Regions from separate parts of the Oceanobacillus sp. B139/18 genome, predicted to be linked through region 4. Evidence: riboswitches for the same ligand, from Rfam matches in the RefSeq annotation. Region 4 holds a riboswitch; each other region holds the start of a gene.
What was found. A riboswitch is a leader RNA that binds a small molecule or an ion and turns the genes downstream of it on or off. The one in region 4 is predicted to bind S-adenosylmethionine.
Positions count from the first base shown of each region.

Region 1: another riboswitch for S-adenosylmethionine. It lies ahead of metK (methionine adenosyltransferase); the one in region 4 lies ahead of ACZSMY_RS14600 (homocysteine S-methyltransferase family protein).
Region 2: another riboswitch for S-adenosylmethionine. It lies ahead of ACZSMY_RS11000 (methionine ABC transporter ATP-binding protein); the one in region 4 lies ahead of ACZSMY_RS14600 (homocysteine S-methyltransferase family protein).
Region 3: another riboswitch for S-adenosylmethionine. It lies ahead of ACZSMY_RS05595 (carboxymuconolactone decarboxylase family protein); the one in region 4 lies ahead of ACZSMY_RS14600 (homocysteine S-methyltransferase family protein).

Region 1 is NZ_JBVFXI010000003.1:4,811-12,746, forward strand. Features, by position in the region: gene mnmM (tRNA 5-(aminomethyl)-2-thiouridylate-methyltransferase MnmM) at 1-432, shown strand, start outside; gene ACZSMY_RS10465 (hypothetical protein) at 441-830, opposite strand; gene ACZSMY_RS10470 (gamma carbonic anhydrase) at 1,334-1,861, shown strand; gene metK (methionine adenosyltransferase) at 1,916-3,115, opposite strand; SAM riboswitch class I at 3,284-3,389, opposite strand; gene pckA (phosphoenolpyruvate carboxykinase (ATP)) at 3,573-5,159, shown strand; gene ACZSMY_RS10485 (ABC transporter substrate-binding protein) at 5,359-6,345, shown strand; gene ACZSMY_RS10490 (ABC transporter ATP-binding protein) at 6,358-7,164, shown strand; gene ACZSMY_RS10495 (ABC transporter permease) at 7,151-7,936, shown strand, end outside.
Region 2 is NZ_JBVFXI010000003.1:107,938-115,873, forward strand. Features, by position in the region: gene ACZSMY_RS10970 (cysteine desulfurase) at 1-780, opposite strand, end outside; gene sufD (Fe-S cluster assembly protein SufD) at 780-2,090, opposite strand; gene sufC (Fe-S cluster assembly ATPase SufC) at 2,108-2,896, opposite strand; gene ACZSMY_RS10985 (hypothetical protein) at 3,109-3,261, opposite strand; gene ACZSMY_RS10990 (MetQ/NlpA family ABC transporter substrate-binding protein) at 3,459-4,316, opposite strand; gene ACZSMY_RS10995 (methionine ABC transporter permease) at 4,379-5,047, opposite strand; gene ACZSMY_RS11000 (methionine ABC transporter ATP-binding protein) at 5,040-6,062, opposite strand; SAM riboswitch class I at 6,191-6,290, opposite strand; gene ACZSMY_RS11005 (thioredoxin family protein) at 6,431-6,751, opposite strand; gene ACZSMY_RS11010 (toprim domain-containing protein) at 6,896-7,261, opposite strand; gene gcvH (glycine cleavage system protein GcvH) at 7,476-7,856, opposite strand; gene ACZSMY_RS11020 (arsenate reductase family protein) at 7,923-7,936, opposite strand, start outside.
Region 3 is NZ_JBVFXI010000001.1:1,139,913-1,147,848, reverse strand. Features, by position in the region: gene ACZSMY_RS05615 (acetyl-CoA carboxylase biotin carboxylase subunit) at 1-121, shown strand, start outside; gene ACZSMY_RS05610 (acetyl-CoA carboxylase biotin carboxyl carrier protein subunit) at 123-332, shown strand; gene ACZSMY_RS05605 (enoyl-CoA hydratase) at 354-1,133, shown strand; gene ACZSMY_RS05600 (acyl-CoA carboxylase subunit beta) at 1,156-2,685, shown strand; SAM riboswitch class I at 3,025-3,135, shown strand; gene ACZSMY_RS05595 (carboxymuconolactone decarboxylase family protein) at 3,523-4,191, shown strand; gene ACZSMY_RS05590 (LLM class flavin-dependent oxidoreductase) at 4,325-5,698, shown strand; gene ACZSMY_RS05585 (sodium:solute symporter family protein) at 5,747-7,258, shown strand; gene ACZSMY_RS05580 (dynamin family protein) at 7,696-7,936, shown strand, end outside.
Region 4 is NZ_JBVFXI010000004.1:401,946-409,881, forward strand. Features, by position in the region: gene ACZSMY_RS14590 (YitT family protein) at 30-893, shown strand; gene ACZSMY_RS14595 (hypothetical protein) at 1,172-1,474, opposite strand; SAM riboswitch class I at 1,871-1,971, shown strand; gene ACZSMY_RS14600 (homocysteine S-methyltransferase family protein) at 2,089-3,141, shown strand; gene ACZSMY_RS14605 (cyclase family protein) at 3,168-3,917, shown strand; gene ACZSMY_RS14610 (5-methyltetrahydropteroyltriglutamate--homocysteine S-methyltransferase) at 3,953-5,059, shown strand; gene ACZSMY_RS14615 (histidine phosphatase family protein) at 5,248-5,838, shown strand; gene ACZSMY_RS14620 (hypothetical protein) at 5,901-6,224, shown strand; gene ACZSMY_RS14625 (acetoin reductase) at 6,298-7,071, opposite strand; gene ACZSMY_RS14630 (SDR family NAD(P)-dependent oxidoreductase) at 7,342-7,936, shown strand, end outside.

The DNA of each region.
Region 1 (7,936 bases), on a different contig from region 4:
TATGGATTTGATATCCAGGAGCAGGCCATTCAAAATACGAAAGCGACACTTTACGAAAATGACTGTCATAATGTAACCCTTATTCAGGACAGCCATGAAAAGATACATAGCAATATTAAAGAAGAAATTTTTGGCGGCGCTATTTTTAACCTTGGCTATTTGCCAAAAAGCGATAAATCAATAGTCACAAAAGCGCCCTCCACCATCGCCTCGGTTGAAGCGATATTGAAAAAACTGAAAACAAACGGTCTGATCGTTCTGGTTATTTATTATGGACACCCGGGCGGCGGGGAAGAAAAAGAAGCGGTTCTTTCTTACGCTTCACAATTAAATCAAAAAGAATATCAAGTGCTCAGGTACCAATTTATCAATCAGCAAAATCAAGCACCTTTTTTAATTGCTATCGAAAAAAAGAAACGCTCTGCATCATAGAGCGTTTCTTATGCAATTCCTAAAAATAGTAATCGAAAGAATAAATTTAAGAAGTGCCCGGCTGTCATGATAATAAATATAATAAATGAAATCATGAGCACACGGGAGCGAAGTGTCTTATATTTTTTGGGATAGGGAATCCAAATATAAGCTGATACAACCATGAGCGGGACAGAATATAAATATCCAAATAGATAAACCCAGTCGCGCAATGCAGAAAGGTCACCCAGTTCAGGGTCTTGCAGGCTGTTCAACTGATTCATATATCCGGCTGCAAAAATAATAGTTAGCAAAATAAAATAACCAAATGTTGTCAGACGCAGCCATTTTTGCTCATCGCTTATCAGTATATAGACACCGATAAAAAATAAAATCCCTATTACAATTTGAATCAACATGAAAGTACAACCCCATTTTTAACGATAAATCAGTTCTCTGCGCCACATGCAAAACTTTCTCTCTCTGTAAAAGTCCGCCTGTTTGTATGGATGTCCCATTATCCATAGCGAGATTAAAACAGATTTATACAATTACTTATTCCAGTTATGACTGGAACATCTGTTACTGCTCCCATTGTCAAATCAACAACGTGGAAATTACTTAGAATAGCATTTCTGTTTATCTCTTTATGTTATTACTATCCTTAAGTAACCAGCTTATTTATTCTACCATAAAAAGATGCGTATCTGTAGAGGATAAAAAGAAATAAATCTACATTCAAACTTATTATCCACATCAAACAAATGACTTAGAATATATGCCTACAATTAGGAGATTACGATAGGAATAACAAGTCTTTCTCCTTCATTCAGTACTAAAATCAACTCATTTAGAACTGCCTTTCCAGATAATATTTCCTTTGATATACTTTAATCAATATGACTGAGTTGGAGGAATACAAATGATTGAATCATATAAAGGAATAACCCCGTCTATTGATTCTGCCGCATTCATTGCCAAAAATGCAGTAATCAACGGAGACGTGACGATTGAAGAAGAAGCAAGTATTTGGTTTCATACGGTGATTCGCGGTGATGTAGCACCGACAAAAATAGGTAAGCGTACCAATGTCCAGGATCTCTCTATGCTGCATCAAAGTCCTGATATGCCGTTAATTCTTGAAGATGATGTCACTGTTGGACACCAAGTCACCTTGCATTCAGCAATTATACGCCATCATGCGCTGATTGGCATGGGGTCCATTATTTTAGATGGCGCAGAGATCGGGGAGCATGCTTTTGTCGGCGCAGGAAGTCTGGTGCCGCCGGGCAAAAAAATACCGCCCCGCACATTAGCTATGGGTAGGCCGGCTAAAGTGGTTCGTGAATTAACCGATAAAGACTATCAAGAAATGGACCGCATCCGTAAATCCTATGTGGAAAAAGGACAATATTATTTAAAAGAAACAAACATGGGCGGAAATGAGTAAAACCATCCTATTCCAAAGAAAAACGTCAGGCATCTTCAAACACCTGACGTTTTTTTATTTTGCAGTCAACGCTTTTAATTCTTCGACTTTATCTGTTTTTTCCCATGGGAATGTAATATCTGTACGTCCGAAATGGCCGTAAGCAGCTGTGTTTTTAAAGATTGGCCTTCTTAAATCAAGCATGCGGATAATACCTGCCGGACGCAAATCAAAAAGCTCCCGGACTGCTTCCACTAATCTCTCTTCACTGACTTCCCCTGTACCGAACGTATTGATTGAGATAGAAACGGGCTGTGCAACGCCAATCGCATAAGCCAGCTGAACCTCACAAGAATCAGCAAGACCTGCAGCAACAATATTTTTAGCAACATAACGGGCCGCGTATGCAGCAGAACGATCCACTTTCGTTGCATCTTTACCGCTAAAAGCGCCGCCGCCATGTCTGGCATAGCCTCCATAAGTGTCTACAATAATCTTTCTTCCGGTCAAGCCGACATCGCCTTGCGGACCGCCTAAAACAAAGCGCCCGGTCGGGTTAATATAGTACTTTGTTTTTTCATCCAGTAATTCACCGGGTACAACAGCTTCGACAACATGTTTAATAATATCCGCTTCGATTTGTTCATTCGTAATATCCGGATGATGCTGCGCGGAAATGACAACCGTATCTACACGCAGCGGCTGGTTATCTTCACCGTATTCAACGGTTACCTGTGTTTTCCCGTCTGGACGCAGATAGCCGATAATCTCTTCCTTCCGGACATCTGCTAATCTTTTGGATAAACGGTGTGCTAAAGAAATTGGTAAAGGCATCAGCTCTTCAGTTTCATTACATGCATAACCAAACATTAATCCCTGGTCACCGGCACCAATTGCCTCGATTTCTTCTTCGCTTTCTTGTCCTTGTCTTGCTTCCAGCGCAACATCCACACCGCCGGCAATATCAGGAGACTGCTCATCAATAGCAGTCAATACAGCACATGTTTCTGAATCAAAACCATATTTTGCCCGTGTATAGCCAATTCCTTGTACTGTTTCACGTACAATTGCAGGAATATCTACATATGTACTTGTAGAAATCTCTCCGGCAACTAAAACAATTCCAGTTGTAACCGTAGTTTCACAAGCTACTCTGGCATTCGGATCCTTCGAGAGAATCTCATCCAGAATAGCGTCTGAAATTTGGTCAGACATCTTATCCGGATGCCCTTCAGTAACTGACTCAGAAGTAAATAAACGACGATTTGCAGCCATAAGGCTAACTCCCCTTCTCCAATAATGTTACGGAACTCTATTTCAATATAAATTTATCATTCCACCCAATGTGGTTTCATTTTTTAGAGGATATTTAAAAAGTCTCCTAAAAACAAAAAAACCTCTCCTTCAAAATATATGAGGAAAGGAAAACTTATTGGCCTTTCGCTCTTATTGTTCAAGGAATGATCCTTGCATCAGGTTAGCACCTTTCACTTCAAGTGAGGTTGCTGGGCTTCATCGGGACTGTCCCTCCACCATCTCCAAATAAGAGTATCCGTTCAATATTTAGATTAACGAAACAAGCCTCTCCTGTCAACCTTATTATCATTTGTGACAGAAAAAATAATTTTTCATAAATTAGTATGGACTATTATATTTAATGTGTTATACTAATAAACATATTTCAAGATAAAATCAATTCTAAACCATTAATTAAGGAGTGAATAATTGCTTTATGAAAATATTGCGGAGAAGTATACTGGAGGAGCTCACTTTAACTAATATTTACAGCAACTATTCTGTTGGCCAGCTTATTGAAAAAATTATTCATCGTGATGAAGCAAAATTAACATCTACTGGCGCGGTCCGTGCCACCACTGGAAAATACACGGGACGTTCTCCAAAAGATAAATTTATTGTAAAAGATGCTTTGTCAGCGGATAAGGTAGACTGGGGAAATGTTAATCAGCCTATTGAAGAGGAAGTCTTTAATCAGCTGCTGGGCAAAGTGATTGCCTATCTAGATAACCAAGAGGAAATTTTTCACCTGCAAGCTTATGCGGGTGCGGATGAAAAATACAAACTGCCTATTCAGGTAATCAATGAATACGCTTGGCATAATTTATTCGCAAGACAATTATTTATTCCTGTTGAAAAAGACATGGAGCAATTACATGAAGCTGATTTTACAGTAATCTCCGCTCCCGGTTTTAAAGCAGACCCGGAAGTTGACGGTACAAACTCCGAGGCTTTTGTTCTCATTTCCTTTGAACAGCGCATTGTGCTTATCGGCGGAACAGAATATGCTGGAGAGATAAAAAAATCTATCTTCTCTGTAGCTAATTTCCTGCTCCCTGAGCAAAATGTTCTGTCCATGCATTGCTCCTCTAACGTTGGAGATGAAGGCGATGTTGCTTTATTTTTCGGGTTATCCGGAACTGGAAAGACCACACTTTCAGCTGACATTGACAGAAGATTAATCGGTGATGATGAGCATGGCTGGAGTGACGAGGGTGTCTTTAATATTGAAGGCGGCTGCTATGCAAAATGCATTAATTTATCCGCAGAAAAAGAACCGCAAATCTTTGATGCGATCCGCTACGGATCTGTTCTGGAAAATGTCGCCTTGGATGAAGATACACGCGTCCCGGATTATGATGATACTTCGTTAACAGAAAATACACGGGCAGCTTATCCATTAGAAAATATTGATAACAGCTTAGAGCCAAGTGTGGCTGGACATCCAAATACAATTATTTTCCTGACCGCAGATGCTTCCGGTACTTTGCCGCCAATCAGTAAATTGACAAAAGAGCAGGCAATGTATCATTTCTTAAGCGGATACACGAGCAAACTGGCTGGTACAGAACGTGGTGTAACTAAGCCTGTAGCTACATTCTCAGCATGCTTCGGATCTCCGTTTTTACCATTAAATCCATCTGTCTATGCAGAAATGCTCGGAGAAAAAATTGATAAATTTGATGCAAATGTATTTCTGATTAATACTGGCTGGACCGGCGGCATGTTCGGTGTGGGAACGAGAATGAAATTATCCTACACGCGTGCGATGGTGCATTCCGCTTTAATCGGCGAGTTAAATGACGCGGAAACAACAACAGATGAAATTTTCGGATTGGCTATTCCAAAATCCATTCCAGGTGTTCCTGATGAAGTGCTTGTTCCTAAAAATGCTTGGGCGGATAAGGAAAGTTATGAATTGGAAGCTAAAAAATTAGCTGGAAAATTTCATATGAATTTCGAGAAATTCACGGAAGTCAGCGAAACAATTCAACAGGCTGGTCCGCTGTATCGTCCAGTATAATCAAACAGCTTCTCCAAAATAGCATATTCACGCGTTAAAAGGGTAAACTCCAATTTGGATTTACTCTTTTTTCTTGCTGCTCTTTCCTTTTCACCTCACAAAATCTCCAAATTCTAGGCGTTCACACAATCATCCCGCGAAACATATATTTATAGAAGATATTCAAGAACAGTTTTTTGAGAAAGGAAGGAAGAAGAAAATGAGAAAGCTTGCTTGTTTCATTCTATTGATTTGTTCTCTGCTTCTCATTAGTGCCTGTAATCAAAATAAAATGACCCAGATAGACCTTGCAGAAGTCACACGATCTATTTTTTATGCACCGCAATATGTTGCTTTAGAAAAAGGCTTTTTCGAAGAAGAAGGACTGGAGGTTGATTTGCAAACAACATGGGGCGGCGATACGACAATGACAGCACTGTTATCTGACAGCGCAGATATTGCGCTGGTCGGCTCAGAAACATCTATCTATGTCTATGCTCAGGATTCCAGGGATTACGCCGTGAACTTTGCCCAGCTGACTCAGACAGACGGCACATTTTTAGTAGCCAAGGATGCAGATGAAGAATTTAATTGGGAGGATTTACGCGACAGCCATTTTCTCGGCCAGCGTGTCGGCGGAATGCCCCAGATGGTTGGAGAGTATGTTTTGAAGCAGCATGATATCAACCCTCAAGAAGATTTAAATTTAGTTCAGAATATTGATTTTGCAAATATTCCAGGCGCTTTTGCCAGCGGCGATTATGAGTATGTGCAGTTATTTGAACCAACCGCAAGTATTTTTGAAGCGAATGGCCAGGGTGAGATTGTCGCCTCTTTCGGAGAAGAATCCGGGCAAGTGCCGTACACTGTCTTCATGGCAAAGCAAAGCTTTTTAGATGAAGAAGAGGAAACGGTCGAAGCATTTACCAGAGCAATCTATAAAGCACAGCAATGGGTGCAGGAAACAGATTCGTTAGAAATTGCCGAAGTGGTAGAGCCATATTTTGAAGATACCGATGTAGAAATGCTCGCGAATGCCATCGACCGTTATAAACAGCAGGGATCCTTTGCGACATCTCCACTGCTGAAAGAGGATGCCTGGGAAAACCTAAAAGATATTATGGATGAAGCTGGAGAACTCCCTGGAGACGCTCCCTATGAAGATCTCGTCAACACAGAGTATGCAGAGCGGATTATCGGGGAATAAAGGAGGCCAACAATGTCTTATCTTACATTAGACCGGGTATCTCATTACTACTTCTCCAAAAAACAATATACAGAAGCGCTGCACAATATCTCTTTCTCTGTGAAAAAGAATGAATTCATTTCATTGCTCGGACCAAGCGGCTGTGGTAAATCTACGCTGCTCTCTCTTATCTCTGGAATGCTGCAACCTGCTGAAGGCAATATTTTAGTGAACGGTAAGAAAATAGAGGGAAGCGATTTAGAAATCGGTTACATGCTCCAGCAGGATTATCTGTTTCCCTGGAAAAATATTATTGATAATGTGCTCATTGGACCCAGAATCAGAAAACGGCAGCCAGAGGATTTAAAGCAAAGAGCAATTGCCCTTTTGGAAGAAGTCGGTCTAGAAAATGTCGCAGATAAATACCCTAATGAATTATCAGGAGGGATGCGGCAGCGGGCGGCATTAATCAGAACACTTATCACAGAGCCGGAAATTCTCTTACTGGATGAACCCTTTTCTGCTCTGGATTTTCAGACAAAGCTAAAACTGGAAGTATTGGTAGCTGATTTATTAAAAGCTTATCAAAAAACAGCGATTCTGGTAACACATGATATTGGGGAAGCTATTTCAATGAGCGACCGGATTATTCTGATGTCTTCGCATCCCGGTGCAATTGAAAAAGTATATGACGTGCCTGTTGAATTACGAAATGAATCACCGTTTATGGCAAGAAAGCATCCAAAATACAGCCGGCTTTTCGATAAAATCTGGGCGGACTTAGACCAGCAAAAAGATACAGTAAAGCCTCTAGAGGAGGATGCTTATGAACGGCCCTAAGTTATTTGCACTCTATCAGCAAAAATTAAAAAAAGAGGCTAAGATTGTACTGACCTGGCAGCTGTCTATTTTAATTTTATTTTTTGCTCTCTGGGAGACAGCCAGCAGGTTTTACTGGATAGATCCGCTGCTCTTCAGCTCGCCCAGCCGGGTATTCAGCTCGATATGGAGTCGACTCTTAGAGGGATCCTTACTCAGTCATATTCAGATTACGCTGCTTGAAACCATCCTCGGCTTTTTGATCGGCACAATTGCCGGGATTATCATTGCTTCTATGCTCTGGAGCTTTCATCGTTTTGCGAAAGTCATGGATCCTTATCTGGTAGTTTTTAACGCGATGCCAAAAGTGGCTCTCGGCCCGATACTCATCGTAGCACTTGGTCCCGGCTATTTATCCATCATTGCGATGGGATTTATTATTTCTGTTATTGTTACCACCCTTGTTGTATTTGCGGCTTTCAACGAGGTAGACCAAAATTATTTAAAAGTGTTGCGGAGCTTTGAAGCAACAAAATGGCAATGCTTTAAAGAAGCGGTTTTTCCTGCCTCCTTACCAGCTATTATCTCCACCTTAAAGGTGAATGTCGGGCTATCCTGGGTAGGAGTTATTGTCGGGGAATATTTAGTTTCCAAACAGGGGTTAGGATATTTAATTATTTACGGCTTTCAGGTATTTGATTTTACGCTTGTTATGTCCAGCCTTGTCATCATCGCTATCCTTGCGGCGATTATGTACAAAACCGTAGAAAAAATAGAGCAGATGCTGATCCGA
Region 2 (7,936 bases), on a different contig from region 4:
GTATAGATTTACAAAATCAATCATCTCTCCGCCAAATTCAATCGGCTCCATGTTTTCTAAAAGCTCCTGCTTCCCATAAAGAACGCCAATGCCGGTCGGCCCGCACATCTTATGCCCTGAGAAAGCATAGAAATCGCAATCGATATCCTGCACATCCACGTTGATATGTGGAGCACCCTGTGCGCCATCCACAACCATCACAGCTTGATGCTGGTGTGCAATTTCGGCTATTTCTTTTATTGGGTTAATCGTTCCAAGAACATTGGAAACATGTGTTATCGCAACGATTTTTGTTTTTTCATTCACTATATTCTTTACATCGTCTAATAAAATCGAGCCGTCTTCCTGTAATGGCAGATATACCAGACGGGCTCCAGTTACTTTAGCAACCTGCTGCCACGGTATCAAATTACTATGATGCTCCATTGGCGTAATCACTATTTCATCATCCGGGCCGACGTTATCTCTGGCATAGCTTGATGCTACCAAGTTGAGTCCCGCGGTGGTACCCCGGTTAAAGATAATTTCTTTCGTGCTTCCCGCATTGATAAACTCCCGGACCTTTTCGCGTGCTCCTTCGTATTGATCGGTTGCTCTTGACCCGAGGGTATGGACCCCGCGATGAACGTTGGAATTATTTTGCTTATAATAATCATTCACCGCTTCAATCACCTGAATCGGCTTTTGCGACGTCGCAGAAGAATCCAAATATACTAAGGGGTGTCCATTTACTTCCTGTTGAAGGATTGGAAATTGTTCTTTAATGGCCTTGATATCCATTAATAAACTTTCCTTTCAATCACTTGTGTTAATTGCTTACGTACTGACTCAATTGGAATTTGAGCTACCACAGGAGCCAAGAAACCATGAATAACCAGGCGTTCTGCTTCTTCACGCTCTAACCCTCTGCTCATAAGATAATACATTTGCAGCGGATCCACACGGCCTACAGAAGCAGCGTGACCTGCTGTTACGTCATCCTCATCAATAAGAAGAATTGGATTGGCATCTCCACGGGATTTTTCACTCAGCATCAATACACGGGACTCCTGCTCAGAGTTCGATTTTGTGCCGCCATGTTCAATTTTACCGATAGCATTGAAAATCGTAGAGGCAGAACCCTTCATCACACCGCGCTGTAAAATATACGCATCGGTTTCTTTTCCGAATTGGCGAATGCTTGACGTGAAGTTCTGTGTCTGCTTTCCGCGTCCGACAGATACTGCTTTTGCTTCGGAAGCTGAATTATCCTCCATAAGGTAGGTAATGTTTTCAGAAACCGTATTTCCATCGTTCATTTGTCCAAGTGCCCAGTCAATTCTTGCATCACGTTTAGCAACACCGCGACGGTTCACATACGTAGTTGTGCCGGCAGCAAAGTTATCTACTGCACCGTAAGCAACCTGTGCGTTATCATGCGCAAATACTTCCGTTACAAGGTTCGCAACGTTTTCTTCTGTATCATTATGAGAAATATAGTTTTCTACATAGGTTAATGAGCTGCCTTCTTCTGCTACAACAAGCACGTGATTCAATAATGCGCTGCTGTTATCTTCCTGCCAGAAGATTGCTTGAAGCGGTTCTTCCACCTGTACATTTTTAGGAACATATACAAATACGCCGCCGTTCATCAGTGCTGCATGAAGCGCTGTTAAACGGTTCTGATCAACAGCAACTGCATCATTCATATAATATTTTTCAACCAGCTCGCTGTGCTCTCTGACTGCTGTAAAAATATCTGTGAAAATAACCCCTTTATCCTGAAGCTTCTGCGCAAGGCTGTTATATGCAGCTGTCTGATTACGCTGAATATATAGATTCTCCATGCTGGCATCTTCATCGAAGTATTCTTTTAATTCTTCAGGCAGTTCATCAAGAGAAGCGATTTTTGCCGCTTCTTTATAGGAATGCTGGAAATCTGTAAAATTCCAGTTTGAAATCTTTGTTTTATCTGGTTTTGGCATTTCTAGCGAATCAGCCATTTCCAAAGCTTTGGAACGAAGCGTAGCCATCCAGCCGGGTTCATTTCGTTCTTTGGAAAATGCCTGGATATATTCTTGATTGAATGAAAGCTTTGTTTCTACAGTCATGATTATCCCTCCTTACATTACGCGTTTTGTTCTGCAGTTTCTTCGTCTTCGATTCCTAATTCTTCTTTAATCCACTCGTAACCTTCTGCTTCAAGACGTTTTGCTAACTCTGGTCCGCCAGACTTCACAACGCGTCCCTGCATCATTACGTGTACGAAATCAGGTGTAATATAGTTTAATAGACGTTGATAGTGAGTAATAATCAAGCAGCCAAAATTATCCGAACGCATTTGGTTGATTCCTTTTGATACTACTTTTAATGCGTCGATATCCAGCCCTGAATCAATTTCATCAAGGATAGCAATGTTTGGCTCCAGCTGCATTAATTGCAGGATTTCGTTACGCTTTTTCTCCCCGCCGGAGAAACCTTCATTAAGGTAACGTGTTGCCATATTTTGATCAATATCAAGGTAATCTAAGTCCTTATCCAATTTTTTGATGAATTTCATCAATGGAATTTCATCGCCTTCTTCGCGTTTTGCATTAATCGCAGAACGTAAGAAGTCAGAAGTAGTTACACCGCTGATTTCACTTGGGTACTGCATTGCTAAAAACAGACCGGCACGGGCACGTTCGTCTACTTCCATCTCTAAAACATCTTCCCCGTCGAGGGTGATGGATCCTTCTGTTATTTCATATTTAGGGTGACCCATAATGGCAGATGCCAATGTGGATTTACCTGTACCATTCGGTCCCATGACAGCATGGAATTCTCCACCTTTAATGGTTAGGTCTACCCCTTTTAATATCTCCTTATCTTCAATAGATACGTGAAGATTCTTAACTTCTAATACTGAGCCTGACATAAATCATACCTCCAAAAACTGTATTTTAAATGAAATGAATATGATATCCATTCTCAATTTATTCTCATTACAATCTTAAAGCATTTCAAATTAATTCGCAACTGTTATCATTCGTCTTTAAAAAGCTTTTAACTATGCTTCTTTAGACGCTTTTTTCATGATCTGTTCCCATTTAAAAAGCTGATGCCCCGTGACATCAGCTTTTGTTATTTTTATCTTAAATTACCAGAAACTGCTTCTGTAGAAAGTCTCTTCGCCTTCTGGTATTCCTGTTCTCTTTCTTTTTCCACTTTTAACTTTTTATTCAAGCTTCGGTCATATTCCTCGTAATTGACACCTCTTGATTGACCAATTCCTTTTTCCATTTCCGAAGTGTAGCTTAAACCATTTTCAGTGGTAATAATAAATCATCCTTTCGGTTTGTTTAACACATTCAATATGCTAACACAGGTATGATTCCCGCTCAAAATCGATTTAAACTTATATTTTCGGATAATTTATGAAAATCTTTCGCTATAGGTGGATATACTCTCACATTCTTAGTATTCTTCGGAAATGCTCTTTATTCTGCATCAGTTGGTGTTGGAATTACAGCACCATCATAGTTATCCGTAATAAAATCCTGTATTTCTTGAGATTGCAGTACCTCTACTAATGTATTTAATGCTTCGCTGTCTTTGTCTTCTGAACGTACAGCTATAACATTTACATAATCTGATTCATCGCCTTCAATGAAAAGCGCATCTTCAAGTGGATTTAATCCTGCTCCGATAGCAAAGTTGGTGTTAATAACCACTAATGAATCTTCTTCACTATTATAAATATCCGGTGTAATCTCAGGAGCAACGTCCGGGTGGAAGGATAAATCTTTCGGATTTTCCTCAATATCGTCTATTGTTGCAGCAACTTTATCCACATCTTCATTTAATGTAATTAATCCATTTGCTTCAAATAAAGATAAAATTCTCCCCTGATCTGATACAGAGTTACTTAATACTACCTCTGTTCCATCTGGAATATCATCAATACTTTCAATACCTTGAGAATAGACTCCCATTGGTTCTACATGAACCCCGCCAATAGATTCGATCTCATATCCGGCATCCTCTATCGTTTGGTCAAGAAACGGCTGATGCTGGAAGAAATTCGCATCCAGTGTTCCATTATCTAAATCATCATTTGGTAAAACATAGTCCTCATACTGTTCAATTTCTAATGTAATTCCTTCTTCTTCTAATAATGGTGCAGCTTCTTCTAAAATTTCAGCATGCGGGATACTGGAAGCACCAACTGTAATTTCAGTCGGCTCGTCCCCTTCACTGCCTGTACCTTCTTCATTATTGGAAGAATCATCATTTCCTCCGCATGCTGCTAAGAATAAAATCAAACTTACAGCTGCTAAAAACCAAAGCTTTTTCATGTTGAACGCCCCTTTTTTATTTTTTATTATGTGAATCAAGAAATTCTTGAATAGCACCTTTCTTAACGCTTGTCTATCTTTCTGGTTATAGCATCCCCAATAAACTGGAAGATAAATACGATAATCACAATGATGACTGTGCTGACAAATACAACATCCCAGCTTTTCCGCTGAAATCCGAAATAGTAGGCATGGTTTCCTAATCCGCCTGCTCCAATCGCTCCTGCCATCGCAGTATAACCGATTAAAGCAATCGCTGTAACCGTCAGCCCCGATACAAGTGCAGGCTTGGACTCTGGAAGCAGCACCTTAAAAATAATCGTACTTGCTTTAGCTCCCATTGCTTTGGCAGCTTCTACAACCCCTTTATCTACTTCCTTCAATGCAATCTCCACTAATCTTGCATAGAATGGAGCAGACCCGAGGATTAAAGCCGGTAAAGCAGCATTAGGTCCACGCAGTGTCCCCACTACAAAATCGGTGAAAGGAAATAACAGCAGGATCAATATAATAAACGGAACAGCACGAAATACATTGACAAATGTTGCAACAACAAAATTAATCAATCGATTTTCCCAAAAGTTCCCTTTCGACGTTAAAAATAACAGCAGCCCTAAAAGTAAGCCAATAATGGCTGTGCCGACTAAAGCTATAATGGTCATGTAAAGTGTTTCTTGAGAAGCTTCTACTAAATCTTCTATCGTAACGTTTGGAAATAATTCCTCAAGCATGCTGAATTACCTCCAATTCAATAACATCCTGTTCTTCCAGGTACTTTATTGCCTCTTCCTGCTGATTACCTACCAGCTGAACGATCAATGTCCCATAGCTCCCGACCTGTGTCTGGGTGATTTTCCCCTGCAAAATATTAACATGGATATCAAAATTCTTCACAAGCTGGCTGATTACAGTCTGGTTTGCACTTTCTCCTAAAAACTGAATCCGTAATAACGCGCCCTCTTGATATCTTTTCTTCAACTCTGTCATGTCTTCCTCTTCCTCATCTGATCCAGTCAGCTGTTCAACAAATTTCTGCGTTACCGGCTGCTTTGGTCTGGTAAATACATCGAGAACCGTTCCTTCTTCTACTACTTTCCCCTGCTCCATCACTGCAACTCGATTACAAATTTTGCGGATAACATGCATTTCATGGGTAATCAAAATAATGGTTAAACCCAGCTTTTCATTAATATCCTGCAGTAAACGCAAGATTTGATTCGTTGTTTCCGGGTCAAGTGCAGAGGTTGCTTCATCACAAAGCAGCACCTTCGGAGAGTTTGCTAATGCTCTTGCAATTCCTACCCGCTGCTTTTGTCCGCCGCTCAGCTGTGCAGGATAGGCATTTTCCTTTCCTGATAAGCCTACTAATTCAACCAATTCCAGTACCCGCTTTTTCCGGTCGCTTTTCTCCACACCGGAAATCTCAAGCGGAAATTCTATATTTTCAGCGACTGTCCGGGACCAGAGCAGGTTAAAATGCTGGAATATCATTCCAATATCCTGTCTGGCGATACGCAAATCCTTTTTCGATAAGGAGGTAATAACCTGATCGCCGATTTTTATCGTACCTGTCGTTGGTTCTTCCAGCCTGTTAATCAAACGCACAAAAGTACTTTTCCCCGCGCCGCTGTATCCGATGACGCCATAGATATCTCCATCCGCTACGTTTAGATTTAAATTATCTACGGCGACAATATCTTTTTTTTCTAAAGAGAATATTTTCTTCAATCCTTCAATGGATATCACTTTATTTCACTCCTATATGTGTACAAACCTATTTTATTGTGTACGCTATATTTTCCTCTTCATTGAAAAAGCGTCTTTCTGCAAGAGAACAGAAAGACGCTTTATTATACACAATATCGTCCATTGCTCCCTTATCTTTACAGTTTCCTGCAGGAATTGGCACCTTTTCAATGATTGAAGGTTGCCGCGGTTTCAATGGGCCAGTCCCTCCACCGCTCTTGATAAGAGTTTGCCTATTTTTAAATGAAGTGCCATTATAGTAGCATGCCATTTGTGCCTTGTCAATCACAATCCCTAGCCATTCACTCAGGTTTCTGTGGAATCTGCTGCTTCTCGTATATTGAACCGTCCTCTTGTACAGAAAAAACTTAGTTGTTTATTGCTGTGAATAATTCCGGTTTGTATTTCATCAAATACTGATAAATATTTGCTGTCGATTGAAACGTGTACACTTTCTCAATCATTTTACCGTTTTCCATAAATGCAAGACATGGCACGCTTTCGACTTGATGAGACTGCATAAAATCAGGGTGCATGGACGCGTTCATCTCCGTAAAAATATCAGTTTTATGCAGTCTTTCTATTTTTTCAAGCATAGCGCGGGCTACCGTACATGTCCCGCAAAATGGTGTATAAATATATAGTATGAATCGTTGATGATTCTTTTCTTCTCCACTAAACTGTTTCAAGTTCATTCCCCTCAATCTTTTTCTTCCCATAAAATAATATATGCTGAGTGAAAGGATTACACTGATTGCGTATAAAACGACTTCGCATCTTTCCTTATTTATTTCCTCGGCGAATAGAATCCATTCTTATTTTAACGTTTTACGTTACCATTTTGCAAGGTAATTGAGATTGATTCCAATGCGTTTTCCTGCCAGAATACTTGCCAACATTCTTTTTGGGGTGGCGGCAACCTCACGAAATTCACTGCTTACATAAATATGCTCTGCGTGCGGCAGTTCCCTGGCTAGCTGTTTTCGGAGTTTCATTCCCGAATCATCCTCGTCCACCAGAATAAATACATCTGTATCGTCCAAATGATAATATTCCAACAGCTCTTCAAATTTTTCTACACCGATGGTTCCATTTGTACAAACAATGGTGATGGTATTGTCGTCAAGAATTTTTTCTAGATGCTTTTTATCAGATAACCCTTCAACGATTATGACTTTGTTGTAATCATCTTCCATCATCGTTTTGCACTCCTTATCGAAGTGATTAGGTAAACATCTTTTTTAACCTAATCCTATCCTATGCTTTTTCTATATTATATGAAAAGAAAAGAGCTAACTATACACGAATGTGGAAAAGTCAGCTCTTTTTCACCTATTTTTAGAGCCTTTTTTGAAAATTCAGGAGCAGCGCCTGTATTTTCTCTTTCTCTAAAATAGGTGTAATGTAATTTTATTATCCTTCGATAAATTCCTGGTATGCTTTCGAATCTAATAATTCCTCTAAATCTGCTTCATTCTCAAGTTCAATAACAATCATCCATGCTTTTTCATGCGGTGATTCATTCACAAGCTCTGGGCTGTCTTCCAGTTCTTCATTTACTTCTACCACTTTTCCGCTGACTGGAGCATACAGCTCGGATACCGTTTTAACAGATTCCACACTTCCAAATGGCTCTTCCAGCTCTAAAGAATCGCCGACTTCCGGTAATTCTACGAAAACAATATCGCCAAGCTCATCCTGTGCAAAGTCTGTAATTCCTATACGAACTTTTCCATCTTCTTTTTTTACCCATTCATGTTCTTTTGAATATAAATAATCATTTGGCAAGCTCATTTCGTATCCCTCCAACAAAACTTTATTCTCTTCAACTATACATGGAAGTCAGTTACATTTCTAGCACTATTTCCAGACAG
Region 3 (7,936 bases), on a different contig from region 4:
AGGGATAAAAACCAATATACCGATGCTTCAGGAAATTATCACCTATGAGGCATTTAAAAAAGGAAATACACCAACAAACTTTTTAGATAAATATTATCAACCAACTACAGGAGGGAATTAAGATGGAGATTAAAGCATCGATGGCAGGAAATGTGTGGAAGATTACAGTGCAACAGGGAGAGGCTGTGGAAGAAGGGCAGGATGTCGTTATTCTAGAGTCAATGAAAATGGAAATTCCGATTGCTTCAGAGGGAAAAGGGATTTTGAAGGAATGGAAGGTGCAAGAAGGAGATTTTGTTAATGAAGGAGATACGATTGCAATCGTTGACTAAATCAGTTTGGAGTGAACGCCTATGCAACTTGTAAACGTAGAAACAGTGGATAATCATATCGCTGTTATCACATTAAATCGGCCGGAAGCAGCCAATGCATTATCTTTCGCGTTACTAACAGAGTTAGAGAATTGTATTCAAAAAATCAGTACGGATCGTGCTATACGCTGTGTGATTATTACAGCCAGCGGAGAAAAAGCTTTCTGTGCCGGAGCAGATTTAAAAGAACGAAAGGCAATGAATGAGGAGGAAGTTGTTGCTGCTGTACAGAAAATTAGCAGACTTGCCGATTCCATAGAAAAAATAGAGGTTCCTGTAATTGCTGCTATTAATGGCGTCGCCTTTGGAGGCGGACTGGAAATCGCTTTAGCCTGTGACCTGCGCATTGCGGCCAATCATGTAAAGCTGGGGTTGACGGAAACCTCTCTGGCGATTATACCCGGAGCCGGCGGGACACAGCGTTTGCCAAGATTAATTGGAATCGGCCAGGCGAAACTGCTTATTTATACTGCCAAAACAATTTCAGCAGAGGATGCATTAGCCATTGGACTGATTGAGCGGTCAGTCGCCACTTCTTTTTTACAAGACGAAGCAATAAGTATTGCCCGGAAAATAAGCCAAAATGGACCGATTGCTATGAAGCAGGCTAAACAAGCGATTAATCAAGGAATGGATCTTTCGATAGATGAAGCGGTTCAATTGGAACATGCAGCTTATGTAAAACTAATACCGACAAAGGACAGAAAAGAAGGATTGCTTGCATTTCAAGAGAAAAGAAAGCCTGATTACCATGGAAGTTAAAGCCGGAAAGGAGAATGCTTATATGCCTGTGAATCAAGAACTTAAGGAGCGTATAGAAAAAATAAAAAAGGGAGGAAAACAAAAGTATCACGACAGCAATGCTGAAAAGGGCAAGCTTTTTGCTAGAGAAAGAATCCAGCTTCTTTTTGATTCTCATGAGACACTTGAGGATGGTTTATTTGCCAATGCGATGGATGAAGACCTGCCGGCAGACGGCGTGGTTACAGTAACAGGAAAAATAAACGGTCAGACAGTTTGTGCGATGGCAAATGATTCGACCGTCAAAGCAGGAAGCTGGGGACAGCGGACGGTGGAGAAAATTTTACGTATTCAAGAGACGGCTGAGAGGCTGGAGGTGCCCATGGTTTATCTGGTAGACTCTGCCGGTGCCCGAATTACAGATCAAATAGATATGTTCCCGGGAAGAAGAGGAGCGGGACGTATTTTCTATAATCAAATTAAGCTGTCAGGAAGAGTGCCGCAAATCTGCTTATTGTTTGGTCCATCCGCTGCCGGCGGTGCCTATATTCCGGCCTTTTGTGATATTGTTGTCATGGTTGATGGGAACGCATCGATGTATTTAGGTTCACCGCGAATGGCTGAAAAGGTCATTGGCGAAAAGGTTTCTTTAGAGGAAATGGGCGGAGCAAAGATGCACTGTACAACCTCAGGAGTAGGCGATGTTTTAGTAGATACCGAAGAAGAAGCGATTCAATTTGCACAGAAGTACTTAACGTATTTTCCTGCTAATTTTCGTGAGAAGCCAAAAAAAGCAGCATCTGTAGAACCAAAAAGCTTTGATAAGCCAATCAGCGAAATTATTCCAGAAAATCAAAATGCTGCTTTTGATATGTATGAACTGATTGACCGTACAATTGATGAAGGCAGTTTTTGTGAAATAAAAAAGCGGTTTGCTCCAGAATTAATTACTGGGCTGGCCCGTATCAACGGTCAAAGTATAGGAATCATTGCTAATCAGCCACGTGTAAAAGGAGGCGTTCTTTTTACGGATTCAGCAGATAAAGCAACAAAATTTATCCAATTATGTGATGCGTTTGAAATTCCGCTGCTGTTCTTAACGGATGTACCAGGATTTATGATTGGAACAAGAGTGGAGAAGCAGGGAATTATTCGCCATGGAGCCAAAATGCTGTTTGCAATGAGTGAGGTAACGGTACCTAAAATTTCTGTTATTGTCCGAAAGGCTTATGGAGCTGGTCTATACGCGATGTCAGGGCCGGCTTTCGATCCGGATTGCTGTTTAGCCTTTCCAAATGCACAGATTGCTGTTATGGGACCGGAAGCAGCAGTGAATGCAGTAGAAGCAAATAAAATCGCTCAGCTTCCAGAAGAAGAAAGGGAGGCATATATCGCAGAAAAGCAGGCCGCCTATAAAGAGAACATTGATATTTACCGCTTAGCTTCCGAAATGATTATTGATGATATCATTGATCCAGATCATCTTCGGAACGAGCTGACAAGACGTTTCACCATTTATCAGAATAAGAAAAAGCAATTTACCGAGAGAAAACATGGGGTTTACCCAGTGTAAACAAATAATGGAAACGCTTAGGCTAGAATGTGGTCTAAGCGTTTTTACTGAAAACAAAAAAACATTAATTCACCATAATTGTATTATGTAAACTAAATGATGAATTTTAAGGACACGATGAAAAAAGCTGCTCAATCGATTTAGCATCGTACTCTATAGCAGGAAAATATAATTACATGTGATAAAACAACCAGTCGCCGCTTACAGCAAAAAGATATCTGCTAATATTATCAATAGATTTTGATCAAGAAACGCTTCATTAAATTAAAATTTCCACTTGACATATTTTTTAGAATTCGATAACATATGAAGAAATCTTAAAAAACTAAATAATGTAATTCCTTATCAAGAGCCGGGGGAGGAACTGGTCCTATAATCCCGCAGCAACCATTACTGGAAACGCAGTAAAATGGTGCTAATTCCAGCAAGTTTTCACTTGAGAGATAAGGCAGTGTGTAAAGAAACCCTCTTCTCCTGGAAAAGGGGTTTTTTCATTTTTAAACAAGGGTAGGGAGGGAATAATTTCAAAGGGGCAAGCATGGCTTAAAACCGAGTAATTAGATAGGTAAAGTTTAATTATTATGGTGGCTGTAAGAAAATTAACGAGATGGATTTACAATTTGTATGATTTTATCGCAGCACAAATCAGTGGGCAAAGGAAACAGACCAGGTTCACGATGTCCTAGGACTGAAACTGGGACTGGGACTGCGATTACTCGTCCCATCGAAGAGCTTTTGCGATTAACCGTCCTATTATAAAGAGTTGTGCGTCGAAAAACCTTCACTAATTGAAGTTTCACTGTATGACAAACCAAAATTTTAAATGTATGAGGAGAGATTTCATTGACTAAAACAGATAGTTTATATCAAAAATCTTATTTTAACCGGATAACAGAATTAAAAGAATATGCACCGGAAGCGTTTCAAACTTTTTTTGCTTTTAACGATAAAGCATTAGCTGAGGGTGAATTATCAGTTAAATTAAAGGAATTAATTGCGGTAGCCGTAGCGCACATTACGGGGTGCCCGTACTGCATTGATTTACATGTGGGGAATGCTAAAAAAAATAACGCTGATAAAGAGGAAGTAACAGAGGCCATTTTTGTTGCAACAGCTCTAAAGGCTGGTTCAGCGGTTGCTCATGGTGTGAATGCGCTAAATGCGTTTGATGAAGAGGAAAAAGACGAGCTGTACAAAGCATCCTATTTTAATAGATTAACCGAATTTGGTGACATTGATGCGGATACATTCAAGGCATTTGCTGCTTTTGATCATAAATCTATCAAAGCAGGCAAATTGACCGAAAAGGAGAAAGAGCTTATCGCGGTGGCATCAGCACATACCACAGGCTGCCCGTATTGCATTGATCTGCATACGAAAAACGCCAAAAAAACAGGATCCAGCCTAGAGGAAATATCAGAAGCGATTTTTGTGGCAGCAGCTTTAAAAGCCGGGTCCGCAGTGGCACATAGTGTGAATGCCTTAAATGCTTTCGATGAATCTTAAGTAATCAGCAATTCAGAAGTAAGGGCCGATACCAAAATCAATGGCTGACTGCATCAAATGAGAGATAGTCAATTATAGATTTTGGTGAAGCGGTCAAGATGAAAATTTATGAGAAAAGGAGCTTATCGAAACGATGACAAAACAAATTCACCTGAATGGATTTATTCAAAATTCACCTTCCCCTCACTCGACAGGATTATGGAAGCATGAAAAGGACGAGGGGACAAAACATAATGACCTGTCATATTGGATAGAAACAGCAAAAATCCTGGAACGCGGTAAATTTGATGCCATGTTTATTGCTGATGTGCTTGGAACCTACAGTGTATATGAAAATAGTCATGAAGCAGCTGTCCGGCATGCTGTACAGCTTCCGGCTCATGATCCATTGATTCCGATTTCTGCTATGGCGGCTGTCACTGAAAATCTCGGCTTTGCGCCAACAATTTCTGCTACATATGCACAACCATACGCACTCGCAAGGCAGCTATCTACACTGGATCATTTAACGAATGGAAGAGTTGCCTGGAATGTGGTGACTTCTTATTTAGAAAGCGAGGCAGTCAATCTTGGCCTTTCCAGCCGTCTTCCTAAGGAACAGCGCTATGACCGTGCAGATGAATTTCTCGAAGTCGTTTATAAACTTTGGGAACACAGCTGGGATGACAATGCTGTTGTTCATGATGGCGCAAAGGATACATTTGCACAGCCGGATAAGGTTCGTTTGATTAATCATGAAGGTGAATTTTTCAATGTACCTGGTCCGCATTTGGTTGAACCTTCTCCGCAGCGTACGCCTGTTTTATTCCAAGCAGGAGCTTCACCAAAAGGAAGAGATTTTGCAGCGAAACATGCAGAGGCGGTTTTTACTAAAAATCATTCCTTGGATGCGTTAAAGGCCTATGTTGCAGATATTCGGAAACGAACAGAGGAACAGGGCAGAAATCGGCAAGATATATTTGTTTTTCCTATGATTTTGCCAATCATTGGGTCAACGGAAGAAGAAGCGCTGGCAAAGTATGAAGATTTAACAGACCACGTCAGCTACGAAGGAACTGCGTCTCTCCTTTCCGGCCATACAGGAATCGATTTTTCAAAATATAATCCGGATCAGTATATTGAAGATATACAGACAGAAGCAGTACAGGGAAATCTGGATATGTATACAAAAGATCCTAATAAGAAATGGACACTGCGGGAAGCTGTTAAAAATCATGGACTCGGCAATGGTACGGTGAAATTTATCGGAACACCTGAACAAATTGCAGATCGAATGGAAGAATGGGCATTTGAAGGTGACGTGGATGGTTTCAATATCGCGCAGACCTATTCTCCGGATACATTTCGGGAATTTGTGGATTTAGTTGTTCCTGAATTGCAAAAACGCGGCATTTACCGGACTGAATATGAAGGGAAGACGCTTAGAGAAAATATGTTTGGAAATGGAACACCCCATTTACCCGATAATCATCCTGCGCGAAAGCTTGGCAGCTTTCAGCCGAGATAACGGAGAAGTACATTTCCTGTTTTACTCGTATGTGCAAGGAGGTCAGAGATGAGTACAATTATGCTTTATACATGGATCGGTTTTGCAATATTTCTAGCTGTCATGCTGATCCTTGGTTACATAAGTGCTAAAAAAACGAAAAACATCAGTGATTTCGCTACAGGCGGCGGAAGTCTGGGACCCTATGTACTGGGCCTGTCCTTTGCTGCTACTTATCTAAGTGCAGCAACTTTTCTGGGTTACCCGGGATGGACTCATGACTGGGGATTGTCTAACCTCTGGCTGTTTTTGGCGATGATCGGCGGCGGGCCAATAGGAGTGCTGATGGTAGCTAAAAAAGTAAGAAAGCTGAATACAAAACAAAAGTCCCTTTCCCTGCCGGATTGGCTTGGTGACTTCTATAATAGTGATATTTTAAGAGTGGGAACTGGGCTGATTTTACTTTTTAACATTTTTTATATAGCAGCTCAGTTTGTAGCAGGAGCAAGAATTTTTGAATACCTTTTGGGGATGTCTTATACAAGCGGATTGATATTTATCGCAGTCATTGTTGTTCTGTATGTTTATGCCGGAGGAGCATTTGCTGATATTTATACAGATGCTGTCCAAGCGGTTATGATGGCAATTGCAGGCTTAGCTATATTTATTTCCGGAATTATTATTTTCTGGGAAGGAAGTGTTACAGCAACCTTCACTGGCATTACAGATAATCTCAGCGTGCAGAATGGGAATTTAGTAAGCGTATTTAACCCTGATTCGCTCCATTTCTATTCGTTTGGAGCAATATCTGGCGCGATTATTATTCAGTGGGCCTTTGCTTCTGCACCGCATTTATTCAATAAAGTGCTTGGCTTAAAGCATGAAAGAGACCTGGGAAAAATGATTCTAACCTATGTTATTACCGCAGCCTTTTGTTTGCTTGTTCTTTTTGGAGGATTATACAGCAGAACAGCGCTTGGGGACAATGTTGCAGCCGCTGATTTAGCATTGATGGAGTACGTAGTTTGGGCCTTTCCGGCAATCTTTGTAGCTCTTTTTGGAATCGTTATTCTTGCTGCAGCCATGTCCACGACGGACGGGATATTCGTCTCCATTTCTACGGTGTTCGCGAACGACATTTTCCTGAAATTCCTCGTGAAAAAGAAAATTATCAAGCTAAGCAGTGAGAAGGCGCAGAAAATTGCGCTGAAAATCAGCCGTCTAGCTGTTCCACTGGTAGGGTTGATCGCCTTTTTAATTGTATTGCGGCCGCCCGCATATATGGGCGATGTCATGTGGATTGGGATTTCTGGTATTGCTGCAGGAACGATGGGACCGATATTACATGCTATCTATAGTAAGAAAAAAGCTCCAGCAAGAGCGGCAGAAATCTCGATGGCAGCAGGTCTGTTTTCCTACCTTCTTATTTACTTTACTGGTATTATCCCAAGTACCATGTCTGCAGGCGCAGCGGCTACTTTTATCGGTATAGCAACGATTACGATTCTAGCAAAAATATTGAAAAATCCTTCTTTACCACAAGAGAAGGAAACAGAAAAAAATCAGGCCCGGGCAAATTAAAGAGGGGGTGAGTATGGATGTTTGTTAATCCGATGCTTTCCGTATGGCTTTACGGATTTATTTTTTGTCTTATTATCATCGGAATCTCCCTTTGGAAAGGCTATTTTAGAAAATAAAATAATCATAACATGCTGTTAAATGATAAAGTAATAGATTGATAACCTCCTGCTTGCAGGGGGTTATTTATATGTTGTTGTGTTTGCATACTGTGTTTGCTCGTCCTATCGAAGGGCTTTTGTAAGACACCCGTTTTAAAAACAAAGAAGGCTTGTCAGTTTCACTTTATCAGAATCTGATTAGCACCTAGAAATCAAAACAAATATTGCGTATAATGAAGGTGTTATATAAAGTACTTAAACCACACCTCGTAAAGACAGAAAGACACGTCATAGACGTTAAAAGTAGATATGAATAAGTTGAAAAAGGGGTAAAGGCTTGTGATCACGTATATGGAAAAAAGAGTAACAGAACAACAAATTGCGTTTCTCTATAATGAAATGAAAAACAAGGGAGATCAGGTAAATGCAGATAAGATGCTTGATATCTTGGAAAAATACGTTAACCAAGAGTTTATTATCACCTTAACAGGTCATTTTTCTGCCGGGAAGTCTTCTTTGATCAATCATTTATTAGGAGAAGAGATTTTAGCGAACAGCCCGATTCCTACCAGTGCGAATG
Region 4 (7,936 bases):
AAAATGTATGACGAAGAAAGGAACATTGGATGAAGAAAGCACAATCGAAAAAAACAAGAAAGGCAATGCTTTTTTCAAGAGGATTGATTATTATCATCGGCGGGTTCATTACTGCGTATGGACTAGAAGCTGTATTGATACCTAATAATGTTTCTGATGGCGGTGTAACCGGGTTAAGTATTGTCGGTTCGCAGTGGACCGGATTGCCATTAGGAATCCTGATTGCTATTTTAAACATTCCCTTTATTTACTTAGGATATAAACAAATCGGCAAGAGTTTTGCAATCTTCTCTATCCTCGGTATTGCTTCTTTGGCTATAAGCACCAGCCTGATGCATCATATTCCAACTATTATTGAAATCGAAGGAGATACCCTGCTTGTCACTGTTGTCGGCGGGATCATTATTGGATTTGGCATGGGACTGGCACTACGTAATGGAGGAGCGTTGGATGGGATTGATATGCTTGCTGTATTATTATCCCGAAAGCTGCCTTTTGGAACGAGTGACTTAATATTATTTCTGAATTTATTTGTATTTATCGTAGTGTCCACGGTGTTTGGATTAAGAGGGGCCCTGATGTCCGGTATTGCTTATTACATAGCTTCCAAGGTCATTCATATTATTGAAGAAGGATTAAGCAGTACAAAAGCAGTTTATATCATTACCGAGCATGCAGATGAGATGATGAAAGAAATTGGCGACCGGCTGGGACGTGCCTGTACATTACAGCATGTAGAAGGCGGCTACTCCAAAAAGGAATTTAAACAAATTAAATGTGTGATTACACGACTGGAAGAAAGTAAAATGAAAGAAACGATTCAAGATATCGATGCCACTTCATTTGTAACTGTCTATGATGTGTCAGAAGTACGCGGCGGTAATTTTAAATAAAGCATCGACTTCTCTTAAATCAAAAAAGGCAGCCAATGAATCCATTTCATTGGCTGCCTTTTGATTAGTATAGGGTGAAAAAGCTTATTGTACGAAGGGGTACACGATAGCTTATGATTTTGCTCTGAATATATCCGCAACTGCATGAAATACCTCAACACCTTGATAAGTGAAAACGGACAATGCAGTCAGTGAAAAGAACCCAATAACAATTAATCTGAAAATCATCATAGTTTTTGCCTCCTCTTTTAATTTTTAATTTTTTTATTAAAAGAGGCTTAAACCACGAAATTGGATTGATAGAAAACAGGTGTCAGCAGCTGTTTCGTACGGTTGACCCGCACAATCGTAGTGAATAAACAGAGACTGCCTAATAAGAATAAGGTAATGACTAAACCTGGACTTGCTATAAATGATTTATCTTGCTGGTCATTTCCGCCAACGCCTAAATCAGGTGATGATTGGGAATCAATCAGCATTTCATGATCGGTGAGAACGTAGCTGTGATGTACACCTGGGAATAATTGTGTCATTGGCAAAAGGATAATCATTAAAGCAATCATCAAATATCTATTCAACATCTACGCCCCCTTCCGTATGATAAATATATTTTTTGATTCGATTTCTTAAAGCGAAAGAATTAATTATACCAATAATGAAGAATAAATTCAATATAATGTCTACATGTTTTAGAATTAATTTGTATTATATGCTTATTTTTCGGGTGTGTCTATACTTTTTGAACATTTTATGAATTTTTCTCCATGAAATTAACATTCCTTTTTTTTTTACGGAATTTAAACATCTGCTTAGAGATATAAAGCCGTGCGTGTTTGGAACTTCTCTCTATGATATGAGATATTTACAAGATTCATTCAAACCGATTCAAAAACCGCTGAAATATTTTTAAAATTTCTTATTGACATGGAATTCAAATAGATATATAGTTATCTACAACAAATAAATAGCAATACATTTTCTTATCCAGAGAGGTGGAGGGACTGGCCCTTCGAAGCCTCGGCAACAGACTTATAAAAGAACTGTGCCAATTCCAGTAGCGTTAGCTAGCAGATAAGAAGAGACATTGATATCGTACTCAAAACCTCTTCTTTCTGAAAGAAGAGGTTTTTTCGTGTCTATATCGACTTATCCGCAGCGAACCAAATAATTAAAAGCTTACAGGAGGAATGGAACGATGGCGAAAAGAAGTTTGGAAGAGCGATTAAAGCAAGGAACAGTTATTGCAGGGGAAGGATATTTATTTGAATTGGAGCGCAGAGGGTATTTGCAGGCGGGCTCCTTTGTACCCGAAGTAGCGCTGGATAACCCGGAAACGCTAAAGGCAGTTTATCGTGATTACATGAAAGCAGGTTCCGATGTAGTGCTTGCCTTTACATACAACGCACACCGAGAAAAAATGCGCATTATCGGTAAAGAGGACTTATTAGAGCCTCTAAATAGAAATGCTATTAAATTAGCGAAGGAAGTAGCAAAGGAACATCCGACAGAGGAAGCTCTGTTTGCAGGAAATATATCGAACACCAATATTTTTAATCCGGAAGATCAGGAATCCAAGGATAAAGTCAGAGCGATGTTTAATGAAATGGTTTCATGGTGTAAGGATGAGGATGTTGACTATATTAACGGAGAAACTTTTTATTACCATGAAGAAGCATTGATTGCTTTAGAGGAAATTAAAAAATATGATTTACCGGCAGTTATTACCTTGGGATTAATGGGTGAAAACATTTTACGTGATGGTTACACAGTGGAAGAGTCATGTAAGATTTTAGAGGATAACGGCGCCTTGGTTGTTGGGATGAACTGTTTCCGGGGGCCGGACACGATGCAGCCGTATTTAGAAAAGATTCGTGACAAAGTAGACGGGTATGTTGGAGCACTGCCGATTCCATACCGGACAACAGAAGAGAATCCAACCTTCTTTAACTTGCCGGATGGAGGGTGCAGCTGTCATTTACCAACGGAAACAACCTTCCCGACTTCTCTGGATCCGCTATATCATAACCGCTATGAGCTGGCAGAATGGGCGAAACAAGCACATAGCATCGGCGTGAATTATATCGGTTTATGCTGTGGAGCTTCACCGGCAATGCTGCGTGCGGTTGCGGAAGCTGTCGGCATCGAAACAATTAATTCAATTTATTCTCCAGATATGCATAAACACTTTTTATTTGGTGAAGATGAAACATTGCAGGATCATATCACAGATTACAAAACAAAAGCGTAAAACAATATATTGGGAGGCGGCTTATCATGACAGTTACCAAAGAAAATGAAATCTTACACGCGTTAGAAACACTAAAATCAAAAACATGGGTAGATTTAACACATACATTCGGTCCTAATTCGCCGCATTTTGCCGCATTTAAAGATGCCGAGTTTGAAACATTATATACGCATGATGACGGGTTTTTCGCACAGCAGTTCAGTGTTTCCGGACAATATGGCACACATATTGATGCACCTATTCATTTTGTTCGTGATCAGCGCTATTTAGAGGAGCTGGATTTAAAAGAAGTTGTCCTCCCAATCGTTGTGATTGATAAATCAGAAGCGGCCGGAGAAAACCATGATTATATTTTAACGGTGGAGGACATTTTAGCTTTTGAAGAGGTGCATGGAAAGGTTGAAGCGGGTACATTTGTCGCGTTACGGACAGATTGGAGCAAGCGCTGGCCGGATAAAGGTGCATTTGAGAATAAGGATGAGAATGGAGACAGTCATTTACCCGGATGGGGGCTCGATGCTCTGAAGTTCTTATTTGAAGAAAGACAGATTAAAGCAGTGGGTCATGAAACGTTTGACACGGATGCGGCTGTGGATGCCAGAAAAAATGGTTCATTGATCGGCGAGTATTATGTATTAGAGCAGGATACTTTTCAAGTAGAGCTGCTGACGAATCTGGATCAATTGCCGGCAAAAGGAGCTGTGATTTTCAATATTAGTCCCAAGCCTGAAAAAGCAAGCGGTTTTCCAGTTCGATCGTTTGCCATTTTGCCATAATAAATACTATCTACCAAAAAGGGAGAAGGAATAACATGACAAAAACAGCAGTGAAAGCACCATTTCGTGCAGACCATGTCGGAAGTTTATTGCGGCCGGAACGGATTCATCAAGCTAGAAAGAACTTTCAAGAAGGAGCTATTTCCAAAGCGGATCTTCATCAGATTGAAACAGAAGAAATCAAACGTATCGTAGATAAGCAGATTGAAGTCGGCTTAAGCGCTGTTACGGACGGGGAATTCAGACGCCGCTTTTGGCATACGGATTTTCAAGAGCATCTAAACGGTGTGGAAGGATATGTGCCGGATACAGGATTTCAATTTGTTGGAGAAGAAACAGAACGCTATAATGTGCGTGTCACAGGAAAGGTTTCCTTTAATCCGGATCACCCGCATGTTAAGGAGTTTGTGGAATTCAAAGAAATCGTCGGAGACCGTGCGATTGCCAAACAAACGATTCCAAGTCCGAATCAATTATTTGGGAAAGGAATTGTAAATCCCGAGGTTTATCCAAGTATTGCAGAATATGCAGAGGATGTCATCCAAACCTATCGTGATGCAATCAAAGCTTTTTATGATGCGGGATGCCGCTACCTTCAGCTGGATGATGTGTATATTGCGGGGTTAAATGTAGAGAATTTCCCGACAACGGAAGATGGAAAGGACCGTCAGTATTTTATTGACTTGGCACTGTATGTACTAAACAGCGTGTTGGAAGACAAACCAGAAGATTTGATGATTACCACGCATCTTTGTCGTGGAAATTATCGTTCGAAATGGGCATTTGAAGGAAGCTATGCAAAAATAGCCCCTACTTTATTTGCCAAAGAAAAAGTAGATGGTTTCTTCTTGGAATATGATGATGACCGCTCTGGCGGTTTTGAACCGCTGGATTACATTCCAAATGGCGGACCGCGTGTAGTATTGGGTGTATTTACTTCAAAACATGGGGAATTAGAAGATAAAGCAAATATTAAAGCAAGAATTGAAGAAGCGTCGCAGTATGTTCCAAAAGATCAGCTATGCATCAGCCCGCAATGCGGCTTTGCATCGACCCATCATGGGAATCTGTTAACAGAGGAAGAGCAATGGAACAAGCTGAAATATATCGTGGATACGGCTAAAGAAATATGGGGAGAATAAAAAACACGTTTATAAAGAAAAATGCGTTATCACATTGTATGGAAAATAAATAAACAACCAAACAGGCTGAGGGAGATTGGAACCCTTGAGCCTGTTTTTTCATGCCAACCAAGCACAACTTAATAGATATAAAGATAGAAATAGTGCTAGAATAGGGGTAACTGGAAAAATAGTTCGAAAGTGGGGAAATGACTTTGACAGAGATTTGTATGATACGCCACGGAGAAACAAATTGGAATAAAGAAAAAAGAATTCAAGGCAAGACAGATATCCCTTTAAATGAAACGGGAAAATCGCAAGCGGGAGTTTGCTGCGCGGCTGCAATGCAATTTGAACCGACTGTATTAATTACCAGTCCCTTAGCTCGTGCAAAGGTAACAGCAGAAATTATTAATCAGAAACTGCAGCTGCCGCTTCATGAAATGAGGGCTTTTGTAGAGCGGTCTTATGGAGATGCGGAGGGGATGACGATAGAGGATAGAAATCGTTATTTCCCTGATCGTGAGGCTATCCCGAATGTGGAGACGTTTGAAGATTTAAAGCAGAGAGGGATAAAAGGATTAGAGGAAGTGTGCGTGAGATATCCGGACGAACGTGTTCTTATCGTTTCCCATGGCGCATTAATCAATAGTCTGTTGTCTGTGATTTCAAAAGGAGAGCTGGGTACAGGGGTTACCTTTCTCCAAAATACATCGATTACAAAATTTACTTGTGAAAAAGGGGAATGGCGTGTGGTTGATTATAATAATACAGACCATCTTACGCCTGTAAATGAGTAATCATTGCGATAAAAAACGTATCAATTTAAAATAGAGAGATGTTCAAAAAAGGGGGGATATGGATGAAAATGAATTTTGTGAAGGTAGAGGTGCTGATTGCAGAGGAATATATCAGCAGTTTGCGGGAGCAGCTTCATGAACATGGGTTTCTGCACTACGGCAATCAGGATAACGTACTTTCTTATACAAAATACAATCACTATTCCCGTCCTTTGGAGTTAGCTTCTTTGGAAATGGCTTTGCCGATAGAAAGCGAATTTTTTCAAACTCTCTATAAGGCGGAGTTTCGTTGTATGATTCACCAGATTGAAAAGGTAAAGAAAATCATCCATGATATCCACCCGAGTGATTATCCTGTTATGTATTTTATTCCTATCCTTGAGTAGTTAAAAGCAGCCATATCTAGATCAGATACGGCTGCTTTTTATATACATTTAATGCTTTCAATGCTGACCTCTATTATCTATACACAATTCCGCCATCTGTGATAATAGCTTGTCCGGTAATATAGTCGGAATCATCTGAAGCTAAGAAGGATACAAGGTTAGCGACATCCTCCGGCTCTTGAGAACGACCTAAGGAGATGCCGTCAACAAATTGCTTATAAGCGTCTCCACGTTCCATATTGTCATAGTATTTCACCATTTCTTCATCGATACGATCCCACATTGCTGTACCTGCAACACCTGGGCAGTATGCATTGACACGAATGTTATATGGTGCAAGCTCTTTTGAAGCGGAATGCGTGAAAGAACGGACCGCGTGTTTAGTTGCAGAGTAAGTACCCAGCATTTCATAGGATTCATGCCCGGCGATACTGCATGCATTAATGACTTTCCCTTTTGTATCCTGTTTAATAAATTGATCCGCAGCAGCCTGTGTACCAAATACTGTACCATTTACGTTTACTGAAAATGTTTTATTCAGCTGATTTTCGTCAATTTCAAGGAATGGAGAAACAACATCAACTCCAGCATTGTTCACAAAAACATCCAGCTGTCCAAAAGCATCTACAGCTTCTTTGACAAGATTAAATTGGTCCTCTCGTTTAGACACATCTCCGACAACGGCAATGGAATCTACACCGGCATCTTTAAATTCTTTTAATGTACTGTCCAGCATCTCTTTATTAATATCATGCAGAACGATTTTGAAACCATCTTCACCAAGACGTTTTGCGATACCTTTTCCTAAACCGCCTGCAGAACCTGTAATAATTGCCACTTTTGACATAGAAAAGACCTCCAAATAAATTTACTTTAAATAATTAGATGTAGTTTTTTGCATCTAGTTATACTATTCCTCTTTTAAGGAGTTTAAAACATGCATAATTAGAAAAAGTTTTTGGGAAATCTTTAGAAAGATGTTTCCTTTTAAGAGGTAATTTTTCAGTGATTATTTATACACCTAAAATGTAACGATAAATTGAAGTTTAAAAGCTGCAAACTTTGAAATAATAAAACAAAAGCGTATGCTTAAGGTAGAAAGAAGGAGGAAGTAAGTATGACAACATTAGCAGGTAAAGTTGCAATTGTAACTGGAGGCGCTTCAGGAATTGGCTATGCGATGGTACAGAACTTGCTGGAAGCTGGGGCAAAAGTAGGTGTAGCGGATTTAAATGAAGAAAAGCTGAAAGAGCTGGAACAGCAGCATAAAGGGGAGCTGCTTGGTGTCGTCACCAATGTAACCAAAGAAGAGGATATTAAAAACCTTGTTAACAAGACGGTAGAAGCATTTGGCGGATTGGATATAGCTTTTAATGTAGCTGGTGCATCGAAATCAGGAGCAATTATTGATCAGCCGGAGGAGGATTGGAATTTCACTGTTGACTTGTGTTTAAAAGGTGTCTTCCTATCTTTAAAACATGAAGCAAAATATATGAAAGAGCATGGCGGTGGAGCAATTGTCAATGTTTCATCTTTAAACGCGCATGTTCCAATGCATTACGGAGCAGCTTATTCCTCTGCGAAAGCTGGTGTGGAGATGCTTACAAAAAATGCTGCGCTTGAAATGTCCAAGCACAATATTCGTGTCAATGCCATTCTGCCTGGGCTTGTATCGACGCCGTTAACCTCCGGCTTAACAGACGTTGATGCAA